One region of the Paenibacillus sp. A14 genome, then DNA from elsewhere that is predicted to be linked to it. Evidence: predicted binding sites of a transcription regulator. Region 1 holds the regulator's gene; each other region holds the start of a gene.
The links. Region 1 encodes Rex, which represses fermentation and respiration genes when NADH is low (regulators of the CRP and FNR family bind a similar motif). Its sites were predicted from a motif close to TTGTGAAATATTTCACAA; they were not measured.
Positions count from the first base shown of each region.

Region 2: nirB (nitrite reductase large subunit NirB) is a predicted target of Rex. The motif match lies at 1,339-1,356, and genes of this name have one in related genera.
Region 3: V4U88_RS18740 (FAD:protein FMN transferase) is a predicted target of Rex. The motif match lies at 1,374-1,391, and genes of this name have one in related genera.

Region 1 is NZ_JBAGJD010000001.1:407,714-409,918, forward strand. It holds gene V4U88_RS01955 (amidohydrolase) at 1-908, opposite strand, end outside; gene V4U88_RS01960 (redox-sensing transcriptional repressor Rex) at 886-1,548, opposite strand; gene dinG (ATP-dependent DNA helicase DinG) at 1,584-2,205, opposite strand, start outside.
Region 2 is NZ_JBAGJD010000001.1:590,499-592,703, forward strand. It holds gene nirB (nitrite reductase large subunit NirB) at 1-1,221, opposite strand, end outside; gene V4U88_RS02920 (FAD-dependent oxidoreductase) at 1,573-2,142, opposite strand; gene V4U88_RS02925 (winged helix-turn-helix transcriptional regulator) at 2,203-2,205, opposite strand, start outside.
Region 3 is NZ_JBAGJD010000007.1:111,242-113,446, reverse strand. It holds gene V4U88_RS18740 (FAD:protein FMN transferase) at 112-1,233, opposite strand; gene V4U88_RS18735 (NusG domain II-containing protein) at 1,470-1,862, shown strand; gene V4U88_RS18730 (Gx transporter family protein) at 1,846-2,205, shown strand, end outside.

The DNA of each region.
Region 1 (2,205 bases):
GGTCCATCCGTTCCCAGCGATACGGTAACGCCCGCCCTGAGCAACTCGGGCACGCGGGCTACGCCGCTGGCCAGCTTCAGGTTGCTCCCCGGGTTGTGGGATACCGTTACCCGGTGCTCCGCCAAAACGCCGATCTCCTCGTCCGTCAGATGGACGGCGTGGGCCAGCAGCGTCGGCCGATTGAACATCCCGAGATTCAGCAGGTGCTGAACCGGGCGGACGCCGTAATCGGCTACATTTTGCTCCACCTCGGCTCTCGTCTCCGACATGTGCGTGTGCATCGGCAAATCCAGCTCATGTGCCGCCTGTACAATTTTCTCAATGTAATCCGGAGGGCAAGTATATGGAGAGTGCGGCGAAATCATGGTGGTGATTCGTCCGTCCGCCTTGCCGTGCCAATCGCGCGCAAAGCTCACCGCTTCGTTCAGCTTGCTTTGCTGCACCTCAGGAGGACAGAGCCCGATTACGCCGCGAGTCAATACGGCGCGGATTCCCGATTGATCCACGACGGAAGCTACCTGTTCCATATGGTCGTACATATCCAAAAAGGTGGTCGTTCCGCCCTTTAGCATCTCCAGCACGGACAAGGCCGTTCCCCAATATACATCCTCGCCGGTAAACTTCGCTTCCATCGGCCACATTTTCTCCTGCAGCCACTCCTGAAGCACCATGTCGTCTCCATAGCCGCGCAAGAGCGACATCGCCGCATGACCATGCGTATTGATCAACCCGGGGAGAAACAACAGCCCCTTGCCGTCAAACGTTTCGGCCCCTTCCACGCCTTGCGGGCGCTCCGTTCCGACGTATGTGATCCGGTCTCCTTCGACCAGCATATAGCCCCGGATGATCGGGGTTTTCTGATCCGGCACCGCGAAGGTACCGTCTTTAATCAGCCATTTTCGCGTCATGTTCCGTATGTTCCTTTCCGCCATCCAGATAATAAGCCAAACTCATCAAATCGGTTGTGAAATCCGCCGCATGCACGCGCACTTCCGAAGGCACCTTAAGGATGGTTGGCGCAAAATTCAAAATCGCTCCGATTCCCGCAGCCACCAATTGATCGGCAACCCGCTGCGCTTCCACATCGGGTACGGTGATGATCCCGATGCGGATGTTGCTGCTCCGCACCGTATCCACCAGCTCCTCGATCGGCTGAATCGTAATATGGTTGATCTGCGTCCCGATTTTGTGGGGGGATGCGTCAAAGACCGCTACAATTTTCATATTATCTTTCACATACGCGTTATAATTGGACAACGCGTGGCCAAGATTACCGGCCCCGATCAAAGCTACATTAATTTGCTGATCCAGGTTCAGAATTTGGCGAATTTTCTCGATCAGATACGTTACGTCGTAGCCGATTCCCTTGCGCCCGAAATCTCCGAAGTAAGCCAGGTCTTTACGGATTTGCGCCGGATTCAAATCCAGCTTCTGCCCAAGTTCCTGCGAAGAGACCGTAGGCACCTCCCGGCGGCTGAGTTCATTGAGAAAGCGCAGGTACACCGGCAGGCGGCGAACCACTGCATCCGAAATTTTTTCCGATTTCATCAAATTTCCCCCTACTTACACGATTTGAGGAACACTTACGATTCCCCGGCGTTTAACCATTCCGAAATTCGAGGCACCATCTGCTCCAACGGCATATGCTCCATTTTCGGTCCGGGCAAAGAATACAAGAAGTATTTACCGTAATAGGATTCCAAGATCCGAGTATCATAAACCACCACGATCCCGCGGTCCTGCGAGGACCGGACCAGTCTGCCGAAACCCTGTTTAAAGCGGATAACGGCTTGGGGAACGGACAGTTTCATGAACGGGTTCTTCTTCTCTTGCTGCAGCCTCTCGCTTTTCGCCTCCACCAGCGGATGGTTCGGAGGCTGGAACGGCAGGCGAACGATTGCCAGGCTCGTCAAGGCCTCGCCGGGAATGTCAACGCCTTCCCAGAAACTGCTCGTGCCAAGCAGAACTGAGGCTTGCTGTCCTTGAAACCGGCGGGTCAGCTTCGTTCGGCTTCCGCTGTCCATCCCCTGCCCGATTACGGTGATCCCCTGTCCGGCAAGCAGCTCCTTCAGCGGATCATACACCTGCCGCAGCATCCGGTATGACGTGAACAGGACCAGCATTCTCCCGTGGGTGGCGATCGCCGTATCGGCCAAGGACCGAACGAGCGTAGAGACAAAATGGTCGTCTCCGACACTGCCTTTC
Region 2 (2,205 bases), 180 kb from region 1:
CTTGCCACCACCGCCGCAGCACCCGGTTCCCATCAGCGAATCGTACAACTCATCCGTCATCACCGTTTTCTGCTTAATCAGCTTCTGCAGTTCCGCCGAGTCGGTAATGTCCCCGAACAGGACAGCACCTACCATAACGCCGTCTTGCAGCAAAATCTTCTTGTAAGTGCGCTTCCAGTCATCCTTGTTGGCGATCACGGTATGTTCCGGACCATCGATAAATTCGCCGGTCGAGAATACGTCGACTCCCGAAATTTTAAGTTTGGTCGACACTACCGAACCTTCATAAGGAGCCGTCTCCACGCCGCTAATATGTTTGGCAAGCACCATGCCCTGTTCGAAGAGGGGAGCAACCAGGCCATAGCAAACTCCGCGATGCTCGGTACATTCGCCGACCGAGTATACGCCGTCCACCGAGGTTTGCAGGTAGTCGTTGACCACGATCCCCCGGTTCACTTCGATCCCGCTTTCCTTGGCCACGGCCACGTTAGGTTTAATCCCCACGGCCATAACAACGAATTCGGCCTCCAGTTCGGTACCGTCCGCAAAGCGCAGGCCGCTTACTCGGGTATCACCAAGCAATTCCGTCGTTTGGGCGCCCATTTTGAATTTGATGCCCTGACGCTCAAGCTCCGCCTTCAGCATCGACGCGGCCTGGTGGTCCAATTGACGCTCCATCAGATCCTCCATCAAATGAACGACGGTGACATCCATTCCGAGCTGCACAAGCCCCTTGGCCGCTTCCAGACCCAGCAAACCTCCGCCGATGACGGCAGCCGTTCGGCAAGTTTTCGCCGCTTCAAGCATTTGATTGCAGTCTGCGATATCGCGGAAACCGACCACACCTTCCTTATCGCTGCCCGGAATCGGCAAAATGAACGAATTCGAGCCGGTCGCGATCAGCACCTTATCGTAAGGTACGCGCATTCCGTCTACGGTCACTACTTCTTTGGCCTGTTCGTCGATTTTCGATACGGTCGTTCCCGTATGCAACGTAATTTCGTTGTCGCGATACCAATTCAGATCATTCAGCACGATATCATCGATCGTTTTGCTGCCTTCCAATACATAAGAAAGCATGATCCGGTTATAGTTCGGGTGCGGCTCGCTCCCGAAAACCGTAATGTCAAATTTCTTGGTCAATTTCAAAATCTGCTCGACGGTGCTGATCCCCGCCATCCCGTTGCCGATCACCACAAGCTTTTCTCTATCAGTTCCCATTTCGGATTTGCCTCCTTCAAAATGACGCGAACTCTAACTGCATCGTCCTTGTTTTTGTTCTTATGTTTCGATTATATCATTAAAATTTAAATAAATGTGTGATCTATTTCACGATAAATGTGAAAAATATCACAAAATTGTTCATACTTTCTTACAATTCTCTATTGAAAAATAGAAAATCACCCTCCTACCCGGTTTTCACCCCTGCGGCCAATAAATTACTAGCTCTAAACTACGATATAAAAAAAATAAACTTTGTGATTGCAGTCACTTTGATTTTGTCAATTCTACGCCAAAAGCCCCCTGATTCGGAAGCTCGGGAGGCTTTTGACAATAAGTATGATGGCATTCTCAGTTTTTCAATACATCGTGATCAACGTAGCGCTCGCCATTTAGCTCGCTGATAATTTCTATGGCTACCTTCACCCCGTCACCCGCCGTAACAATTGTGTGAACGCTTACACCGGCGGCCGTACCCGCCGCCCATACACGGGGCTTGCTTGTGCGCCCGAAGCCATCGGTTTCGATGACCGTCTTGATTCGCGGCTCGCGGCCCTCCACCAAATTCAGGCCGATGGTACCGGCCAGTTCAGTCAGCGCACCGGTTGCCAGAATCACATGAGCAGCCTCATAACTGCGGCCGTTCTCCGTTTTCACCGTCACCTTCGAACCGCCATTCGTATCGACAACCGTTACCTTCTCCTCGATAAACTTGGCGCCGAATTTTTGGGCTTGCTCCCGACCGATTGTCAGCAGATCCGGACCGGAGATATCCTTGGCCCCATAATGGTTCTCAATCCAGGCTCGCTTCGTCATGCTGGCGTTGCTGTCCAGAACCAGGGTCTCCTTCCCTGCCTTAGCGAGAAACAAGGCTGCGCTGGAACCGGCCGGTCCCGCTCCGATTACGATTACCTCAGCCACAAGTACACCCACTTTCCATATATTTCGTGCCGCCTCCCCGCAGGATAACGGCACGTTTCTTTA
Region 3 (2,205 bases), on a different contig from region 1:
GCCGGATCCAACGTAAGGCCCTTATTCACCTGTCCGCTTACAAATTATGGACCCCATAATCTTCAGAAAAATCCCCGCCTCAATAAAACGGCGGGGATTTTTCTGCGTAAATTAGTTGGCGAACGTGTAGCTGTCGTTGGTTTTCTTCAACATTTGCTTGAATCCGGGGGAAGCGTACAGTTTTTTGTCCTTCGTGATAAAAAGGACTTCCGTGTTTGGCGTATTTTCCGCGAATTTGAGTCCTTCTTCGATCCCCATGATCAGCAGGGAGGTATCCATCGTATCGGCATCCGTGGAACGGTCCGTCACGATCGTGACGCTGCTGATATTGTTATCGACCGGGTAGCCGGAACGCGGATCGATGATATGCTGGTACAGTTTGCCGTCTTCCACGAAGAAGCGCTCGTAAATCCCCGCGGTTACCACGGTTTTGTCTTCGACCCGGACAGTTCCGATCGGGTTGCCCCGTTCCTGGGAGGGATCCTGAATGCCGATGTTCCAGGTGGATCCGCCCGGCTTGCTGCCCATCGCAAAAATATTGCCCCCCAGGTCGATGATCGCGCTGCTGAAGCCCTGCTCCGCCAAGTAATCGTAGATGGCGTCCGCGGCATAACCCTTACCGTAGGAGCCAAGGTCGATCTGCATCCCCTTGTCCCGCAGGTAAATCTCGTGCTTCTCCGGGTTGAGCTCAATCTTGCGGTAATCCGTCAGCTTCCGGGCGGCTTCGATGTCCGCGGCGGGAGGGACATGCGCCCCCTCATGGCCGATGTTCCATAAGCTGACGAGCGGTCCGATCGACGGGTCCAGCAGGCCGTCCGTTTTTTGCGCATAATCGACGGCGAGCTGAACGAGTTCGAACGTATCCGGCGAAACCTCCACGGGGGCAATGCCCGCTTGCGCATTTACCTTATGGATCTCGCTGTCCTCATTCGTCCGGCTGATTTTGCGGTCGATGTCCTTCATCAGGGCTTCCAGCTCTTTAAAGTTCCCGGCGGTAGCCCGGCTATCATATATTTTGATGGTGACGACGGTATCAAATATAAAAAAGGTCTGGACCAAAGGCTTCATGGACGTCCCGGACTTCGACGAATCCTTGGAAGAAGTGGCGGCCCGCGCATCAGCCGGGGAGTCCGCCGCTTTCCCATTCGCGGAATCGCCGCCCGCGCATCCTCCAAGCAGCGCCGTAATCAAGACCAGGGTCAGCAACAGGATTGCCGTTTTTTTCTTCTTCATATGCGTAGCCTCATTTCTCCCGTTATCTCGCCTTGATTTTAGCAGAAATAAAAATGAGCTAAAAGTACTTTCATTCACAAAGTAAGAATTATTCTAATAAACTGCCCTTTAAGTGATGATTTTGTGAAATGGGTCCTAGATTGAGACATTTGTCACACGGGAGTGAGGAAAGTTACAGGTATAATGGGTTCATCTAAGATTTATATAATTAAAAAATAAGATAAAAGGAGTTAGCCATGAAACGTGGAGATATCCTGCTGATCGGGCTGATTGTTGTCATTGCCGCGGCTTTCTTGGTCCCCCGTTGGTTTGATGGGGATTCAAGTGAAAAATATCACAACGAACCCCGTGTAGCTAAAATTTCTGTGAACGGCAAGCCGTTTCGCACGGTGGAGTTAACCGGAGAAGAACAGGAGATTGAGATTAAAACGGAGTACGGCTACAACCTCTTGAAAATTCATGATTATGGCATTGAAATGATCGATGCCGACTGTCCGGATAAAGTGTGTTATACGTTTGGATTTATTGAACGCAACGGCGGGACTATCGTTTGTTTGCCGAACAAGTTGCTTGTAGAAATCGAGGGGGCGTCCGGGGAAGGAGATGAGCTCGATGCCGTCGTTAAATGAACAATCCCATTTGGCCCTAAAAAGAACGGTCATCATCGCTATTTTTGCGGCGGTTGCGGTCGTGCTGAGTCTGGTGGAGAGCGTTATTCCCATCAATATGAGCGTTCCCGGAGCAAAGCTCGGGCTGGCCAACATCATGGTGCTCACATGTCTTTATTTCCTCCGGGCCAGGGACGCCATGATGATGGTGCTATTAAAAACACTGCTGACGGCTTTTATTTTCGGCACTTTTTCCAGTTTTCTATTCAGCATCATGGGGGCGCTGTTCAGCTTCGCGGCGATGTGGTTTCTGCTGCTGGTCGGCCGCAAGCGGCTTAGCGTGATCGGAATCAGCATCGTGGGA